DNA from 4 places in the Clostridioides sp. LIBA-6822 genome. Region 2 is predicted to be linked to each of the others. Evidence: riboswitches for the same ligand, from Rfam matches in the RefSeq annotation. Region 2 holds a riboswitch; each other region holds the start of a gene.
The links. A riboswitch is a leader RNA that binds a small molecule or an ion and turns the genes downstream of it on or off. The one in region 2 is predicted to bind cyclic di-GMP.
Positions count from the first base shown of each region.

Region 1: another riboswitch for cyclic di-GMP. It lies ahead of ACTG48_RS07535 (cold-shock protein); the one in region 2 lies ahead of ACTG48_RS18100 (Cys-Gln thioester bond-forming surface protein).
Region 3: another riboswitch for cyclic di-GMP. It lies ahead of ACTG48_RS10465 (SH3 domain-containing protein); the one in region 2 lies ahead of ACTG48_RS18100 (Cys-Gln thioester bond-forming surface protein).
Region 4: another riboswitch for cyclic di-GMP. It lies ahead of ACTG48_RS15930 (M60 family metallopeptidase); the one in region 2 lies ahead of ACTG48_RS18100 (Cys-Gln thioester bond-forming surface protein).

Region 1 is NZ_CP196995.1:1,563,231-1,568,408, reverse strand. Features, by position in the region: partial or broken gene ACTG48_RS07545 (BlaI/MecI/CopY family transcriptional regulator) at 116-498, opposite strand; gene ACTG48_RS07540 (BlaI/MecI/CopY family transcriptional regulator) at 605-982, opposite strand; cyclic di-GMP riboswitch class I at 1,190-1,286, shown strand; gene ACTG48_RS07535 (cold-shock protein) at 1,744-1,944, shown strand; gene ACTG48_RS07530 (hypothetical protein) at 2,490-2,807, shown strand; gene ACTG48_RS07525 (hypothetical protein) at 2,971-3,285, opposite strand; gene ACTG48_RS07520 (hypothetical protein) at 3,400-3,879, opposite strand; gene ACTG48_RS07515 (hypothetical protein) at 4,167-4,670, shown strand; gene ACTG48_RS07510 (cell wall-binding repeat-containing protein) at 4,699-5,178, opposite strand, start outside.
Region 2 is NZ_CP196995.1:3,832,134-3,837,311, forward strand. Features, by position in the region: gene ACTG48_RS18100 (Cys-Gln thioester bond-forming surface protein) at 1-1,669, opposite strand, end outside; cyclic di-GMP riboswitch class II at 1,685-1,770, opposite strand; gene prdC (proline reductase-associated electron transfer protein PrdC) at 2,207-3,520, opposite strand; gene ACTG48_RS18110 (polysaccharide deacetylase family protein) at 3,909-4,673, opposite strand; gene ACTG48_RS18115 (alpha/beta-type small acid-soluble spore protein) at 4,964-5,167, shown strand.
Region 3 is NZ_CP196995.1:2,178,447-2,183,624, reverse strand. Features, by position in the region: gene ACTG48_RS10475 (ABC transporter ATP-binding protein) at 1-396, opposite strand, end outside; gene ACTG48_RS10470 (FtsX-like permease family protein) at 407-2,737, opposite strand; cyclic di-GMP riboswitch class I at 3,253-3,346, shown strand; gene ACTG48_RS10465 (SH3 domain-containing protein) at 3,431-3,919, shown strand; gene ACTG48_RS10460 (hypothetical protein) at 4,268-4,666, shown strand; gene ACTG48_RS10455 (TetR/AcrR family transcriptional regulator) at 4,820-5,178, shown strand, end outside.
Region 4 is NZ_CP196995.1:3,332,393-3,337,570, reverse strand. Features, by position in the region: gene ACTG48_RS15935 (cell wall-binding protein Cwp9) at 380-1,783, shown strand; cyclic di-GMP riboswitch class I at 2,004-2,089, shown strand; gene ACTG48_RS15930 (M60 family metallopeptidase) at 2,211-5,178, shown strand, end outside.

The sequences.
Region 1 (5,178 bases), 2.1 Mb from region 2:
TTTTATTTTATCTTATATTTTTATTTATAGTTAATTTTATATAATAAGTTGGGCGGCAAATAGGTGGCAAAAAATTGCTACTCCATTTTTTTATTAAATAATACTATATTTTTTATTAATCATCTTTTTCCAAACTCTTAAAATATTCTTCTAACTCATTTAATTTTTTTCATCTACTTTCTCATCATTTTTATGTAATGCTGAAATCAAACTTCTAATTGAATTTTTATGTATATTTTTTATGAATTCTCTTGTTTCAAATCTCTGATATTGTTTTTCTTTTACTAGTACATTATAGTGAGTACGTTTATCTATTTTCCCTGTTTCTAAAAACTCTCTTCTTTGCAATCTTTTTAATACTGTAAATGTAGTCGTGTCTTTCCATTTATATTTTTGTTCCATGGCTTCAACAATTTCTCTTGATGTCAATATTCTATATGATTCCCAAATATATCTCATAACTTTTAATTCCGCTTCTGGTAATTTACTAATTTTCACGTTATATATACCCTCTTGTCGATTCATATATAAATAAAATTCTATCTTAATAAAGTTTTCCAAACAAGATAATTAAGGTAAATAATACCACCCAATTTTCACCATATCATTCTTTTAAGTTACTGTAATACTCTTCTAGTGAATCTAACTTATCTTTGCTTATAGATTTATGTGTGGTAGTAAGAAAACGCATTATTTTTCTACTTTTACTAGATTTTAGTACCTTTTTCTTAAAAGCGTAATATTCTTCGTTATCTATTGTTATTTTATAATGAGATTGAAATTTTATAATATCTCTAGCCAAATAACCTTTATCAACCAATCTTTTTAATAGTGTTTTTATTGTACTTTTATGCCATCCATACCTCTGTTTTATATATTTTACAATTTCTTTTTTAGATATTATAGAATCTTTTTTCCATAAATACTCCATTAATATTAGTTCTGCTCTTAATAATTTTTCTATTAACATTTCTTCTTCCATCTTGTGTCGCTCCCTCATTCAGTCTAACTTAAACTAATGATAGGAGCTTTTTAACACAAAAACTACAGGTAAAATTTGCCATATATTCTACTTATTTAGTTTGTTTTTATATATAAAAAATATTATTCATATCTATAAACTTATTCAATTTTCAAACACATATGTTGAATAATAACTAATTGCATTGTATTATTAAATTGTAGAATAAAACTAAATTGGCAAAACTAGAGGAATTTAGTGGCATAAAGCCTATAGGAACTAAAATTTATAAAATTCTTATAAATTATGTCAGCCAGTTGCCAAAAAAATATTGTTCTTTTTGTTTTTATGAAAGTTTTTTAGGGGGATAATAATTCATATGTTTAGACATAAAATGTATAAGTGTACACATATGTTGACTGCTTATATTGATAGTTCATATGATTATTGTAATTTTTTAAATACACAGTTAAATGATTTTATACTAGAGTACGGATAAAATGTAGTAGAGTATTGTTTTCATCAAGTTATGATATTGGTGAGTAAGTATAATTAAATAGATTTTGTTTTCTAGAGAACCCTTTTTAGTTTTATCTACATTTCTATTAATCTATAGCAATATAAAACGCTCAAATATATTTTTAATATTAAGAATAACCAAAAATGTTAACTAAAAAATATAATTAAGTAGACATTTCTATTAATCTATGATACAATAGTATTTGTGGTAATACACAATTAAATCAAGTATATCTTGATACAGGTTAATAGGAGTATTTTTAATGAATAATGGAATAGTAAAATGGTTTAACAATGAAAAAGGATTTGGTTTTATAACAGTAGAAGGTGGAGAGGATGTATTTGCTCATTTCTCAGCTATACAAACTTCAGGATTTAAATCACTAGAAGAAGGTCAAAAAGTAAGCTTTGATATAGTTAAAGGTGCTAGAGGTCATCAGGCAGAAAATATAACTATATTATAATATATAGATTTTTCGGGAAAGACTCTTTTAGAGTCTTTTTTTATTGCTAGTATATATGAGATAATTATTGATGAAGTAAATAATGTTGTTTGGATAAATGAAAAAAACACTCCTCGACATGAGAATGCTTAGTTACAGAAATAGAAGTGTACTACCAATACACTTCTATTTTTTTATTATATCATATATTTTGGTCTATGAAAAAGACCCCTTTAAATCGTTTTTAAGATATGATAAGTCATGTCCCTGATAGTTTTTATACATTAATGTATTTCAAAAAAATAAGCACTCATAATAAAAAGAGTGCTTAGTGTATGTTAATGTATATATCTAATACAATTATAACACGTCTTATGTTTTAGTATGATAATTTTCGTTCGCTTTATTATTACAACTTTTACTATACTTTTAGATAACCTGTTAATATTTGTAATATTTTAGATACTCTTTATACTTGTGTTACTGATATACTTTGATTAAGAAAATTAATCTAATTATAAGTTGGCGATTATATATAAAATCATATTATAAAGGAGGTCTCTACTATGAAAACTCAGAATATCTATCTTATGTTTCTTGGAATAGGAATTATAATAGCAACTACAATAATATCTTTAATTAAAGTTAAGATTGGTTTTTATAGTGAAAAATATTTTAATAAATTAGAATCAATATATGGAGATATAGATAGAAAAAGAACCATTAAACTGGAAGTTCTTTATCGCTATGCAATGAGCCTTGAATACATAGCAATAGGCTTATTTACAAGAAGATTAGACATTACAATAATAGCAATGATATTAGCAGCTATTATAACAACAACCTTATATTATTTAATTAGAAAGAGGTATATAACTGTATAAACTATTTATAAAATACTAATAGAATTGATAATCAAAAGAAGGTAATAGGATTACCCTATCATCTTCTTTTGATTTATCTAATGTTGTATGATTTCATACTGTTTTTGTCAACCAATATAATTAAATAGTTATGAGAAAATACTATAAAAAATTATTATAACGTTTAACAATCTCCATAATATTCAGCAAAATATAAAGGACTTTTCTTAGTGACCTTATAATTTCTCAAGTATGATTCTGTAGCTTTCTCAATTGGAGGTTTAGTTAATGTATAACATTTTGCATTTTCTTTTGACAACTTTTCTTTGTCTATTTTGTTATGAAACTCATCATCAACTATTCCTGTAGTAATAGCTTCTTTGAAATATCCATTAAAAAATACATGAGTCTTTAGTGCTAGTGCAGGCGTTGAATGTAATATTAGAAACATTGCAATAATAGATAATGCTGTTGTTAATACTAACTTTATCCTCTTCATAATTAATCTCCTCACATTAATAATATATCTCCAACTTATTATATAAGTTAACATATACCAATATTTTTTAGACACAAGTATGGTAGTAACTAGAGTTAATTGCTACCTTCTAGTCTATTTCAAATAGTCTTTTAGATAGAATATTTCTTCGCTTTGATAATTCCATATATTTTTCCATGATATTACATATTTGAAATTTCCAATTATATCTTTTAATTCTTTATCATTAGCGCTTTCTAAGTATACTTCAAGGGTTTCAGTATGTTTTTTATTATATGTTACAATACTATCTCCCAACATCCTAACTTTTTCATTATCCCTCAGAAAATCGTAAAAACCATCTGAATTAAATTTTATATCTTTTATTAATATGTTTGGTGATTTAACTTTAACTTGAATATCAACATGTTTTAAACGCTTAATATCTACATTTATTGGTAAACCCTGTTCTTCTTTTTTTATTCTCTTATAATCCTCAGTAGTGATACCATTTATTTTAGCTGAAAAATTTATTGTAGGCTTTATAAATGTTGTAAGATATATACACAACATTAAGCATATTCCTACTAAAATATATCGTATTTTATATTTCATAGTATCATCTCCTTTGTTAGAATCTTTCTACATACAACTTATATCTATATTATAACTTATTTATTAAGATTTTTACTATAATATAAGTATTAAATCTATGTCTAGCTTTTACAAACGCTCTAGCTCTATCCATCGTTGACCACACATCATCAGAATAAATATATGTGAATTTTTCTCATGTAGTCTTGCTCTATTTTCATCTAAAAATCGTTCGACAAATTGCTGATATAAGTTCTTAAATATGCTATAAATTAAAGTATATTGTATATGAATTTATGGAGGATTTTATGAACTTGATAAGTTGGAATCAAAATAGAAAATTAAAAAAACGTTTTAAAGGAAATAAGAAAAATATAAAAAAATACCATGAATATTATATAAAAATATATAATCATTATAATGAAATTGAAACTGTAGATAGCATTCGAAAGATAGAAATCGAGCAGACTAGAATTCGAGGACAATTAGAAAAAAATAATAATCCTGGTAATGCATTGTATATAGCTCTAATTGCAATAGTTTTTTCGTTATTATATAATCTTTCATCAAATATTGTAGAATCATATTTATCTAACTTAGTATTTAATATTTTAAAAATTAAATGCCCTAATTTAGATTTACTTATTCAATTAATATGTATTATTATCTTTTTAGCCTATGTACAGTCTACTTCTTTAAGTATAGCCAAACCTTATCGAGATGATATACAATTTTATACTACTGCATTAGATGTATTAGAAGATATGAAAAAGAAAAAACTTAGAAAAATAAAGTATATAAAAAGAAGGTAACAACCACTTTTGGCTGCTACCTTCTAATCTATTTAACTAAGTTTTCTACTTCACTAAACGCTTTCTCATTTCCATTTCCACCAATTTGAGTTATATTTTTAAACTTTTTATTCTTGATTAACTCTTTTTGGCTATTATCTAATCCATTTCCAACTAATACTACTGGAGATTCCGTTTTACCTGCGAGTACTCCTACTGATAAAGCATCTACTAAATCATCTTGTTTATTCATTCCATTCTTAGCTACATATAAGTCATTAAGTGTCTCTTTACTATAGAAATGATTTATTACTTTTGAATTAGTTTCCGTTCTATTAGAACCCGCTATTTTAGTTATAGCTGGTAATGTATTACTCACTTCTTTACTATTAAATAAAGATTCTCCTCCTATTACATATGATTTTGATATGTCTTTATTAGCTATTAAGTCTTTTATATCTTTCATATCATCATTTTGATTAGTAAGAAGAATTGGCATTTCCTCTTTGGCTGATATAGCTCCCATACT
Region 2 (5,178 bases):
TTGGTACATCTATATTGAAATCAACTACTTCACCACTTTTTTGTTCTATTGTATAGCTCAATAAATTTTGCTTACTAGCTGGTAATACAGATGAGTGGTCTTTTTCTCCAAAATCAAAAACTGTCTTAAAATATTGAATGGCTTTTGGGAAAATATAATCATAAGATAATGCAGATACCTTATCTTTTACATCTGGCTTATCTATGCTCTTAAGTTTAAACTTTTGTTGTGTTGAAATCTCTACTTCACCTGTACCTATTACATTTCCGTTTTCATCATAAGCAGTTACTCCATCTGGTAATTTCAACTTAACCACACCACTGTAGCCTACTAGAGCTATAGATTCTGTTTCATAAGTTCCATCTTGAATTTTATCAAATTTAATATCAGTTAAACCACTACTTAAACTAGGTTTTCCTGTATCATTTGGCTTTAACTCATTACGACCAGCTTCTAATAATGCTTCTAAATAAGCTTTTGTATTTATTTGAGCTTCCTTGTCTTTCAGATATTTAGCTTTTTCTTCTTCAGTATTTGCATTCTCTATCAATCTATCATAAGAATCTATAAGAGTTTGATAAAGCTTAAGTCTCTCTTGCTCATTCATTTGCCCAAGCATAATCCAAATTGCATCTTGAGTTGCAAAATGAATCATACCTTCATATTCTTTTCCACCTAAATTAAATTGTTGCTTATATCCAAATCCATCAAACTCAGAACCTGCATATAGTATAGATTTAATTGCATCTTCATTTTTATTTTCTTGACCATTAAAATCTTCTGCTGGTAAGTATGGACTCTTATTTTTATTACTTGGAGATTTTAAATGATTATTGTAACAAAATGCAGTTTGTTCTCCATCTTCACCTTCTATTACATATTTACCATACTTATGGCTTGCACCTATAAGACCCTCTATTACATAATCGAAAGTTAAAGTTTTTGTAATATCATCAAATCTTAAATCAAAATAAGGTCTATTTGAACCATCTGTTTCTTTTAATAAACAACTATTCTTTACTTTTGAATTTTTATTATTAGACCAAAAGCTAGTATTTCCATCTCGTGAAGTAAGTACCTCATAAATTTCTGACTGTTCATCTGTTTTTACATCATTTTCGTCTTCCCAGAAATTATATACAATCTTATTTATTTGAGATACAGTAAGATTAAGAATATCTTCAATGTTCTTCTTCAAACTCATTTCTTCCACTTCTAATTTTTCTTCTTCTGATGGTATCATTTCATTTGGTACTTCTTCTAATGATGGTTTATCCCCATCTGGTGTCTCTCCTACTGTTGGTTTTTCTCCATCTGGCGTCTCTCCTACTGTTGGCTTCTCTCCATCTGGTGTTTCTCCTATTGTTGGTTTGTCTCCATCTGGCGTCTCTTCTACTGTTGGTTTCTCTCCATCTGGCGTCTCTCCTACTGTTGGTTTATCCCCATCTGGTGTCTCTTCTACTGTTGGTTTGTCTCCATCTGGCGTCTCTCCTACTGTTGGCTTCTCTCCATCTGGTGTTTCTCCTACTGTTGGTTTCTCTCCATCGAGTATTATATCTTTTCCATCTACTTCGTCAGCATAAGATATTATTGGTGCAAATGCAGTAAATGCTATACTAAAAGCAATTACTAAACTAATTATACTTGATTTTTTAATTTTTATTTTCAAGATTTTCCTCCTATTTATATTTATAGCAGGTTGCACTACTAACTCCATATATCTTTTAAGTGCCCAGGTTTAAGATATACTTCACAGTTTCTATAAATAGGTTTTTAGTAATTTTTAATTCTTATTTTTAAGTATTTTAAGTGCACTTTTTATGAATATCCTAAAATATAATCTTATTATTTAAGATATTCTTGATTAATAAAAGACAAAAATATATTTTCACACTAAAAAAGATACCATAGAGTATCTTGATATAACACAAAAACTTTACCCTGTTGGATGATTGACTTCATTAAATTTTTACTTGTCAATATGGCCACATATTTGAGTCTTTATTTTTGTCTAATATAATTTTAATAGCTATTTCCATCATTATACATTATGCATTACCTTTTGTCTATTTCTTCCATATTATTTATATTATTCCATAATCTTATCGTCATATTGCAACAAAAAACATCCTTAAAGTAATTTTTCAAACTTTTCTAAGGATGTTTTTTTCATATATTTTTATATTATATTATTATTTATATTATATTATTTTATTTTTAATCTTACGTCACCTTTTATTCTTCTTATTAATGGGTGATTAACTGTTCTCATTACATGGTCAGTAATATGATATACACCTAATTTTAATTTTGGTGCAGAACCCATTACTGTGTTACTACAGTCAGTACAGTTTCCTATTAATATAACTTCTGCTCCAGCTTTCTTAAATTCTATACATTTTTGAGCTTGTCCTGGACAGTGTCCTGGATTTTCACATTTTAATGCACCTTTAATTTCTTGAGCTTGTTTACATTTTTGAACTGATACTATATCAGTAACTCCCATTTTAGCTGCTATGTCTCTCATTCTTTCTTCATTAGGTCCACATGCACAGACTAAAAGACCCATTTTTCTCTTTTCATTAACAAATGGCATAGTAACTATTATACCACCACTAGTTTTAGTTATTGGAGTATCTAAAGTAGTAGCTTTACCAGTGAAAGGTCCTCCTAAGATTATCTCTCCGTATTCACCTTTTATTCCACCAGCTCTTTCAATTAATTCTCCAACAGTAGTTCCGATAGGTACATCTTCAAATACTATAGATTCTTTTCCACTGTTTAATTGTCCAACTACAGTTACATTTTTAGATATAACTGGTCTTTTTTGCTCAACAGCTTCTACTATTCTAGTTAATGTCTCTACATTTATTACTACTGCATTAGCTTCTGAAGGTAATTGAGTTGGCTCAAGTAATTTACCTAGAACATCTCTTACTATCGCTCTCTCTTCTCCCATTGGGTACATGTCAACTAGTTCTGCAACTTCTATGTTATCTCCTGGCTTTATTACTTTTTTGAATGCTGCTATTGCTTCTGGATGCTTGCTTTTTATTGCTAGCATACCTTTTCCAGCATTAGTAACTTCCATAGCGTATTTTATACCTTGATAAACTATTTCTGGTCTTTCTTCTATTTCTTTTATGTTGTGAGCTAATAAAGGTTCACATTCAGCTGCATTTGCTAATATTGTTCCACCTTTTAAATCTATGTTTAATTTTATATGAGTAGGGAATCCTGCTCCACCCATTCCTACAACTCCAGCTTCTTTAATTAAGTCAAGTATACTTTCTCCTTTTAATGGTTCAAAAGTATCATCTTGTACTTCATCAGCTTCGATTACTATAGCTTGGTCATTTATTTCACTTATTTTTCCACTAACACTGGCATAAATATTTGCCCCTAATCCAGCTGGTTCTGCGATTAGAGTTCCTTTTTTTACTACATCTCCAACACTTACTACTGGTTTATCTGGACCACCAACGTGTTGTTTTAATAAAATAGAATATAGTTTGTTCAACTAGTACGCCCCCTTAAGTATATTAATTTTTTTATAAGCTGTTCAAATAATGTTAATGTTGTTTTTCTATTACAATGTCTTAACATATTGTTTATTTCTATAGAACATATCGCTTATTAACAAAGCAATTTCTATGCCAACTTTTAAACAAACTTATATCCTTTGAAAATACTGTCTTACAGCATTCATAACTTATTTAAAATATTTAAACTTATTTTAAATAAGTCAATTATTAGACACTTTTTTAATTAATTTAATCTATAATTATTGATATCGCATACATGCATAAAAAGTGTCAAAAAATAGACACCGTCTTTTTATCGACACTTTTCTAACATATATTATATAATTTACCACAACTTTACTTAAAATATACATTTATTACTTATTAATTCCTAGGTTTTTGCACTCCATTAGAGTCAACTATGTAATTATCTTTATATAGTAAGTCTGATACCTTTACTAAATTGTATCCATCTTTTTTAAGTTTACTTATTATAGTGTCCAAGTAGTTATCTACATCATTTATATTAGCATGAAATAAAACTATTGAACCAGGTTGAGATTCTTTTATTACTTTTTCAATTACGTGGTTTGGTCCAAGCTCTTTCCAGTCTATAGAATCCACATCCCACTTAATTACTTTATAACCTAAATCACTACAAATGTCCATAGCTTTGTTGTTTACATCTCCAAAAGGTGGTCTAAACAGATTGGTCTTTTTCCCTGTTATATTAAATATCTTTCCCGATGTCGTTTCTATTTCTTTTGTTATATCTTCTTTTGATATTTCTTTCAAATTAGCATGGGTATTTGAATGGTTTCCAATTTCATGACCTCTTTCATCTATAGCCTTTACAATATCTTCATTATCATCAACCCAACTACCAACTAGAAAAAAAGTAGCTTTTATATTATGTTTATCTAAAGTATTTAGAATTTCATCCATATTATTAGTTCCCCATGCCACGTCAAAACTTAAAGCTATTTTTTTCTCATTTGTATCAACTTTATATATAGGCATTTTTGAGTTGTCAGATTTAGAACATATGTACTTTATTCCACAAACAAAAGCAAATATTAATACTAATAATAATGAAAAAAATAAAACACTATATATCAAAGCTTTAGTTCTTTTAACTTCTCTTTTCATACTATTCCCCCTTTTAGATAATTTCTTCTATATTTAAAATTTATTTTTTTTTAGCTCAAAAAAGTACTGTAATATTTAATTTATAGGACAATAAAGAAAAAAACAAAGTCTATCTTGACCCAGTTAAATGCTCTAAAATACTCATTTATTTAATTTTTTTATATTTTTTACATTTTTACCTTTATTTTTCTGTATATATTGTTTTTATTTTGGAGAAATTAGTATTAACATCACATAAATAAAAGTGTTGTTAGACATCATAAACTAATTATTTGAGGAGGAAATTTACTATGTCAAATTCAAACAGAACAGTAGTGCCAGAAGCAAAAGCTGCTTTAAACCAAATGAAATTAGAAATAGCTAACGAAATAGGTTTATCTAACTATGAGAACATAGACAAAGGTAACTTAACAGCTAGAGAAAATGGATATGTTGGTGGATACATGACTAAGAAATTAGTTGAAATGGCTGAAAGACAAATGGCTGGAAAATAGATAGTAAATTT
Region 3 (5,178 bases), 1.7 Mb from region 2:
TTCCATAAGCCTTGTCGCTCGTTCATTGATTATTTGACGACTTTCTTCTTTATTTAAGTAAGCTGAGAGAATTATGTTGTCAAATATATTTAAGTTTTTAAGTAAATTACTTTGTTGAAATATAAAGCCCATATTTTTTAATCTAAGTTTTGATAATGCTTCTTCGGACATATTAGAAATCATTTCACCTGAAAAATTGACTATACCAGATGTTAATTTATCCATTCCACTTATGTTATGCAGTAATGTTGATTTACCAGACCCAGAAGCACCCATAATAGATATAAATTCTCCATATTGAATTGATAAATCTATTCCTTTTAAAACTTGCTGCATATTTCCTTTAGCAATAGTATACTCTTTAATAATTTTTTTAGCTTCTATAATATTATTCATAACATACCCCTTACTCTATAATAGACATAATTTTTATTTTATTGATTGCTCTATTAATTACTATAATTGTAATTAATACTGTGAGAATTAAAGCTGATGGACAAAGTATATATACAATTAATGGATTTACTATAAATTGAAGGTTTGAGATACCAGAAAGTAGTAAACCAGATATTTTTTGTCCAAGTGTATTTGCCATAATAATTCCTAAAATAACTCCGATTATAAGTACTAATAAAGCTCTAGTAATATATTGAATACGTATATCTTTAGTAGAAAATCCTAAACTAAGCATAGTTGCTGTTTGTGGTGTATCTTTGGCAATGAGCATCTTAAAAAACATTGCTGTAATTAGTGAAGAAATTACAATAGATATGACAACAGCTAATTTTATAACAAGTCTTAACTGGTTGATAATAGAGCTTAATGTCTGACTTATATAATTATTTATATCTGTAACTTTAGCAGGGTAATAACCAATACTGTATTGTTCTAATTTATCTGCTACATTGACTCCAGGTTTTAAATTTAAATTTATGACATGCCATAAAACATTATCTTTGTTAGATGGTAACATAGCTTTTGCAGTCTTACCACCATGTGTAATGTCTTGATATATGCCACTAACAGTAAGAGTTAACTCTTTACCTTTTGAGAAAATAGATAAATTATCTCCAATACTTTTTTCTAGTTCATTTGCATTTATAACAGATAGTGCAATTTCATTTTCTTTTGTTGGTGCAGAACCTTTTACATATGTAAGTGGGAAAGTTTTAAAGTTTCCATTTTCTATTTTCATATTTTCTACTTTGCCATTTTTATTTTTTATTTTATATGAACTTGTTGTAAAGGATTCATATTTTTCAACATCATTGTCATCGTTAATTTTTTGTAATATAGAATTAAAAAGATGTTGGGTTTGATTTGTCTGTGATAAATCAATACGAATATCACTCTTACCAGCGCCCATATAAGTAATAAATTCAGGTGATTGAATAGTATTTAGAAAATTAAGTGGTACAATCATGAGGAAAATACAAATCATGTAGACAAAACAAAGCAATCCATAGACAGTAAATTTTCTTACTACTTCATTTAACCCTAGAAATATATTGGCATTTGTCATTTTGGTTTTGTATAGCTGTAAGCTATATCCATGTATTACAGAGTTTGTAGAATGATTATTTCTTAATGCATTAACTGCTGATATTTTTTTGAATCTTTTAAGTATAAGTTTACAAAAGAATACAATAGCTACAAATACAAGAACTGAACTTATAAATGGAATAAGAATACTAAAGATATCTTTATCTACTGTTCCCATATAAATATAAATATTTTTTGTAAAAAAAACTCCTATGAATAACGACAATATATAGCCAAGAAAACTTGCAAAAGATGAAATTAATACGTATTTTATCAAATATAGTTTTTGGATGTTACTATTTTGAATACCAATGGCTTTCATAACACCAATTTCTCTGTAGTCTTCTTCAATCGTTGTAATTAAAGTAAATCGTAAGCATAAAATAGAAATTGTAATAAGAAGAATGCTAATTAAGATGACAATAGCAATTACAATTCCGTCAGACAAAGCATTTAGTAGTTTATAAGTGGAATAAGTTATTGATGTACCTGTTTGTGGGAGCTTAGTTGATTGATATAGTGTTTCAAACTCACTAATTTTATTTATATCATTTAATAGAAATTCAATTAGATATTCGCTTTCCCCTATAGTAGCTTTTAAAGTGCCCCAATCATTATCACTGATTAAAAAACGCTTTGAAGTAACAAGAGAAGGGTTCATCTGTGCATCACGTATAAAATCTTTTATTGTAAATTCCATAAAGAAACTACCCTTAATAATTTTTATTTTATCTCCAATTTTTAAATTGCATTGTTTCATATAGTATACAGGAACTCCTATTTCCCCATCTTGTATTTGCATTATTTGATTCTCCATATCTAATAGAAAGTCAAATTTATCATTTTGTTTTGTAAAGCTATTTTCTAGTACACTATTAGCCTGATTTTCTCCTTTATTTCCTAAAAAAATATTAGCTCCATTTATATTTAAAAGTTCAGTAGTTTGTTGCTTTTTTACATATGGAGTTTTAGCTGAAAACTTGTCAATTTCTTCTTGATTTAATTTGCCAGAATACATTTGAACATAATGAGGCGCATGGGATTTTTGAAACAAAGAAGTCATGGAATGAGTTAGTTCTATAATGATGCTCGTTGCACTAGATACCAGCATTGATGCAAGCAAAATAAAAATAAATAGAGTAATTGTTATCACTTTGTTTCGAGTTAAATCTTTTAATAATATTCTCTTAAGCATAAATAATCCTCATTTCTTAAAAATTTTGTATTGAATATTTTAGATTTATTTTATATTAGTCATAGATATATAAAAATTAAACTGACCGTCGGTCTATAACCATAATATAATAATATTACTATTTTGTCAAGTTATTAAAAAAGTAAAATATAAACTTCTTATGATAAAGTGTTTATACAAAATATACCCTAAAGAAATTAGTAAGAATTTTAAAAAAGAATATAATTAATATATTTTATTTTTAGTTTTTTACTAATCAATAATTTTTAATATTAATTAAGTATATAAAAAATTATTGATTATTTTTATGTATTAATATTTATTAAAAAAGATTTGTTAAAAGTAATAGTATCATAGATAAATTACTATTTTTTAGATGAATTATGAAGAATAATAATTAAATTAATAAATATAAAGGTATTTTTTGCTTATTATTAATTAAAAATTTAATTTATATTTAATTAATATAAAATTTGAGGTAATATTATTTTTAAATTGTTCAAATTATGTTATTATTCAGATATAGGCAATATTAGATAAATCTAATGACGCAAAGCTATAGGGACTAAAATCTTTATGTAATAAAGGTCATGTCAGCCAGTTGCCAAAAAGATAATGATTCTTTTTGTTAAAAGTATTTGTTGAAAGTATATATTTTTAATAACTTAATATTTGGCAAGAGGAGGGCTTAAGATGATATCTGAATTAATGTTAAAAAATTTTGGCGAATCTAGCATCAATTTTAAGACTAAAATTAAATTAAATTTAAGAGAAAGACCAGACATAAATAGTATGAAGTTGAAAAGTATACCAGAAGGTAAAATTGTCAAGCTAAAATGTGTTGATGGAATATGGGCAGAAGTTGAAAGTAATTATGACAAAGGATGGTTACTTTATAAATATTTAGAAAAATTAAACAATGTTAAAAACAATAGTAACAACATGGTAAAAGATAGAAAAAAGAATTATGTAGGAAATATAAGAACAAATGGTCTAAGTTTAGAACTTAGAAATGACAGAACATTAGACTCTAGAATTATAACTACAATTCCTGATGGTTTTAAAGTTGAAGTATGTTATAGTGTTGGGAAATGGGCAAGAGTGAATATTGATAAAAGTGGAAAAAGATATTCTGGATATGTATATAACCAGTATATAGAAGAATGTTTAAGTTTATCATAATTGGATACTAGTAAGCTTTAAATACACTAATAAATCTCAGAAAAAGAATCCTAATCATAGGATTCTTTTTCTTTTGTAAAAATCATCATTTAATACTAAACAGAATAAATTAATTAAGCTATCTTAATTATAAATGGAAAATTTAGTTGAAAGTAGATTTAATTTGTATTTTGTGTACTAAGTATCATAATTTACTATTAATTTAAAGAATTTTAACAAAAGAGAAACTTTACAGAATAAAAATATATTAAAGATAAGAAAACATATAAGAAATTTGAAAAATTTTGTAATTTTTACTTTAATATATACTATAATAAACTAGATATAAGTTTTTATGAGGGGGAAAATATGAAAAAAAAGAAAAAGTTGATTGGAGTAATTATATCTTTTTTACTTATAATCAGCATTATAAATCCATTACAAGTTGAGGCAGAAGTTATTACTGATTCTAGTGTATACATTTCTTCAACACAAGAGAGTTATCAATCTAATAATACTAGGTTTAAAACTATTAAATCTAAAAGTAGACACAAACGTAGTAAATCTAGTAAAAGTAGAGTGAAATTAAAAAAAAGGACTACAAGAACTAAAACTTATGGACATGGAATTCTAAATAGACACAAAAGTCGAGGTATAAGGAGATATAATATTTTATCAAAATTGGTACTGTCAATAATAGTTATGTTTGTTGTTATAGTTTTAGTTATATTAATATTTATTAAAAGAAAGAAGAAGAAATTTTATTAAATACAACAATGAAAATTATATAGTTGTTTTATGTGATTTTATTATTAATTAGATGGTAATTTAAAGAACAACGTTTTGTTAATTATTGATGTTTATTTAATAGCATGATATAATTTGAACGGAATAATATGCTGTTTAAAAGGAGATACAAAAATGGCACGAAAACGAATATTAAATGGTGGTAAACGAGATGAACTTATTGATAATGCACTTAAGTTGTTTTTAGAGTATGGATATGAGAACACCTCTATAAGAATGATTTTAGATAGTGTTGGTGGAGAAGTTGGCATGTTTTATCACTATTTTAAATCAAAGGATGAAATATTTAATGAAGTAATAAAGTTGTTTTTAGCACAATATGAACAAAGCTTTTCTGATATTTTATATGATGATTGTGTAGCAAATAACCTAAAAATTGATGCAGTATTCGAGTTATTACAAAAAAGTATTTCAAAATATAAAATATTCAAATCAGGTAAATTTCATTGGAGTATGCAAATTGCACTTAATCA
Region 4 (5,178 bases), 500 kb from region 2:
ACAAGATGGTATCTTAAAATAAGTTGGGATACCATCTTTTTATTGTTTTTGATTATTATATCTTGTAGTCAATGTATCTTAAGATGTCTATTTAAAAAACTTTGTACATAAGAAAGTTTATAGAAAATAAATACTTATTAAATTATATTGTTTTGAGTGTATAACTTAATAAAACTTTTGAGACTATCACTTAATTAAAGAAAATAAGTTATAATGTTTTGAATTTATGAATAATAAAAACTTTAATTATATTGTTTGAGTTAGATGGATAACTATGGTATCATATATAAAATATGGTAACAAAATTGTAACTTTTTATTAAGTCTAAGTAAAATCAATATAACAAAATTATAAAAATTAATATTGGGGGTAAAAAAATATGAAGAATAGTAGAAAGATATTTGCTATAGGACTTACACTATTTTTAGTAATGGTAAATACTCCTAGAGTAAATGCGCTCACATCAGTTGAACAAATAAAAGGAACTGACAGATATGAGACAGCAGCAAAAATAGCAGACAAACAAAACTACAATACAGCAATACTAATCAATTCGGATAATAGCTTGTCAGATGGCTTGAGTGCAAGTGGTTTAGCAGGAGCATTAAACGCACCTATTTTAATGACAAAACAAAATCAAATCCCAAATACTACTATGGAAAGATTAAACAAAGCAAATACTATATATATAATAGGTTCAGAATCGACAATAAGTAAAAATGTTGAAAATCAGTTACTATCTAAAAAGAAGGTTGTACAAAGAATATTTGGTGAGAATAGATTTGATACAAGCATAAAAATAGCTGAAAAAATCAAAGAAATCAAACCAATAGATAAAGTAATTATAGCTAATGGAATTACAGGAGAAGCAGATGCAATAAGTGCATCACCAGTAGCAGCAAGAGATGGAGTACCTATAATACTTACAGATGGAAACAGTGTAGGATTTGATACAACAGGTCTAAAAAGTTATGCACTTGGTTCTAGTGAGATAATAAGTGATGAACTGGTTAAGAGTACAAATTCTGTTAGATTGGGTGGGACAGATAGATTTGATACCAATAAGAGAGTTATACAAGAATTCTATAAAAACAGTAAAGAATTTTATTTAAGTAAAGGTATGCAACTAACTGATGCATTGGCAGCTTCTACAATAGCAAAAAATGCTCCTGTAGTTTTAGTTGAAAATGGTAGCAACAAGAGTATTTTAAGTGGTGCAGATAAATTGACTGTACTAGGAGGAATAAATCAAAATGTCATCAAGCAATGTATAAATCAAACTTCACCAAACCAACAAGGATTGTACTATAATCCAAATGATAAAGTATTTAAGGATAGGATAAAGGGAAAAATATATGCTCTTACAAAACAATACAGAAAAGAGAATGGAGTAAGAGAGTTATCTGTAGCAAGTAGATTAGAAGGTCTAGCAAATGACTGGTCTAATTTAATGGCAAATAAAAAGACTTTATCTCACACTATAAATGGTAAAAATTCGTATTCTACTTTTTTGAAGTATCTAGATTGGAGTGAGATTAAGCCTGGATACATTTCTGTTCAAGGGGAAAACATAATTAAGTATAAAATCCCAGATAAGCCTGTATATACGAATAGAGATGCAGATGATATAGGAAACTTTATTTTTAATGAGTGGAAGACAAATCCTGAGGAAGGTACAAATATGTTACATAAGGGATATGAAATAATGGGATTTGGATTAACTATGACAGGTGATAAGACTATATATGCAACACATGAGTTTTATGGAAGATATAAAGAATAGGTGTTTATAGAGATTTAAATACTTTGATAATAATATATAGATAAGCGCTGGAAATATGTAATAAGATAATAATTAGAAAATAACATATAAGTAATGTATTTATAATGATAAAGAATATTTATATTAACATAATAATATAAATATTCTTTTTTTGTATTTTAACATAAAAAAATTGTATTAAAAAGTTTAAATATAGTATAAAATGGGTATAAAAGCATTGAAAATTAAATGGCAAAATTAGGGAAATCTAATGACGCAAAACTATAGGGATTAAAGCTTATAAAGCCATATCAGCCAGTTGCTAAAAAGAGCAAGTTCTTTTTATTTATAATAAAGATTCTCTTTGAGTGTCTTTTTTTATTGTCTGAAACTATAGCATTTAAATTCATGGAAAATTAAAGATTTATTGAGGGAGGATTGTTATTTCATGAAAAAGGCAATATCTTGTGTACTAGCAGTGTCCATGTGTAGTGCACCATTGAATGTTTTTGCAGAGCCTATATTAGAGGGGAAACTAAGGGCAGTTGAAAAATCAGTTACAGAAAAGCTAAAGGGGAATCTAGAAGTGGATTTAAATTTTTCACTTCCAATCAAAAATAATGAATCAGAAAGTATAACTGATATACAGCTACAATTAAAAGATGGTAGTAATAATAGTGGGATAATAAAACTTGGAGGTAAAAATTCAGGAAGTATAAATATAGGAACAGATACTATAGAATATACTATCAAAAAATTATCTGCAAATAGAAGTGAAATAAAAGAAAAAGATGAAAATATATCATATTACAATATTATGTTCAGCAATTTACCTGTTGGAAAATACAAGGTAGAAGTCTCTGGAAGTGGATTTAAGAATAAAGAAGTTAAAGATATTGATATATCAAGTTATTCTCAAAGGGTTTTATTAAGTAATAGAGCAAGTGTAGATAATAAAAATAAACCTTTGAACTATGAACTATTTTTAATGGGTGATGTAAATGGAGACGGAAAAGTAGATAAAAATGATTATAATGAAGTTTTAGAAAACATAGATTCAAATAAAAAAGAATATGATTTAAATAGAGATGGGAAGGTAGATATTGCTGACTTAGACTATGTACATAAAAATCTAGGGCAAAATGAAAATGCAAATAGTCTAGAAAGTATAGTACCGACCAATCCTATAGTAGATACAAGTAAAGTAACATTAGAAGAAAATAGTGATACAAATATTCAGGGTACTGTAGAAGATTTGTTTAGTGGAGAAAACAATGGAGTTACAATATCTCCAGCAAATAAAGATGATAAAATATCAGAAGAAAAACCGGCAGTGATGGATATAGCTTTATCAGAAGCTCTTGATATGGAAGTCATAAATATTAAAGCTCCTGAAGGGAGTGCTCCAGCAAAAGGAATAGTTGAGATTACAGATAAAGATGGTAATGTTCAAGAGATTCCTTATGAAAATAAAGAGTATGTAAAAACTTTAAAAGAGGAACAGCAAGAAGAAGTAAATAATAAAGAAGAAAATACAGAGCAATCTGATAATAACTCAGATAATACTCAAGAAGAAAAAAATGATAAAGAAGAATCAAATTCTAATACAAATGAACAAGAAAACAATGATAAAGAAAGTTCATCAACTGATAAATCTGATTTAGACAAAGATACACCAAAAGAAGATAATAATATTAGTAAAGATGATAACTCTACGACATCTACATATAGTAGGTCAGCTTTAGAAACATATGCAGATGTTCAAAATAGCGATATAGTGATAAATCTTGGCAAACAAGTAGCAGTGAAAAAGATAACTATAAAAATAACAGCTACAACTGCTAATGATAGAAATCTTGCAGAAATATCTAAAGTTGAGTTTTTAAATAATGTTTATAAAGAAATACCAAAGCCAGAAATGAATATACCAAAAATTAATAAAATAGCAACTAGTACTGCTGTTGGAAATGAAAAGGTATCTTTTTATTGGAACAATGAAGTAAATGTATCTGCATATGAACTTATATTAGATACGATTGATAGTAAAGGTAAAGTATTATCAACTAAAAAATTACAAACTAGCAAAAATACTATAGAAGTTAGAGATATAGAAGCATATGGATTATATAGAGTTAGCATACAATCTTTAAATGGAGATTGGTCTAGTGGATACAAAGATGCAACATCAGAGAATTTAGATGGAGTACCAGAAAATGTAGACTCAAACTATAAGCCAATACAATTTAGTCCAGATAGTATATTAGAATTTCAAGTTGTTCCAGATACAAAACCAGAGCCACCAGAAGGCATAAGCATTAAAGGAAGATTTAAAGCTCTTGATGTAAGTTGGAAAAATCATAAACAAGCTAAAGATTTTGATTTATATTACAGAGAAAAAGGTTCTAATGGCTCTTGGATAAAATACAATGATAAGCTTATTCGTGGAACAAGTTCAAAAATAGAAGGGCTTAAGGATAATACAACATATGAAGTTAGAATGACAGCTACTAACCACTTGGGAACTAGTGGAATGTCTAAGATATATCTAGGCACAACTGAAAGTGTAGATGCACCAACAACGCCTAACTACAGATTGATTAATACTCCTAAATCTGATGCTGGATTTGGAATACCAACTAATCATATAGTTGATGTCACTTATCCAGCTAAATATGATGCAAGTGAATATAGTGATAAAAATCCATTTGATAAATTTAATATAGTAGATGGAGACTTTACAACACATTGGACTTTCTCAGAATACAATGCTGCTGAGGGAACAAATAGAGGGCCAGTCATAACCTTTGATAAAGCATATACTATGGATACTTTTATGGCTACACCTAGATTTGATGTTTCTGATAAGACAATAAACGACTTTGAGATACGCTATTGGGATGAAAATGGTCAATTACATAATTTAGGCGATGTACCTTTTGAAACAAAGACAGACCCTGTAAATAATAATAAATACGTAATGGTTAGATTAAAAGAACCAATAAACGCGACTAAGATACAAGTTAGTGTCTGCTCATCTTATTCATATAAATCTAATATATCAGAGCTTAAATTCTATGAGTATGACAGTATAGAAAAAGAGGTAAGAGACTTATTTACAGACGATTTACAAGTTGAATTAAAAGAAGGTATAACTCAAGAAAAAATAACAGAACTAAAAGATAGACTTAATACTCCAGATACAGCAAGTGGAGAATATCATCCATATAAAACTGTTATAGAAAGAGAATTAAAATTAGCTCAAGACTTATATAATGATAGAGCAAAACTTACTGATGTGACTACTGTTAATCAAGATATAAATGTATCAGGAAAATATAAAGATAAGAGTGGAAAATATACTGTTAAGTCGAATAACTTAGGTATGGGAAATGACTGGCAGGCATTGGGTGTAGCTG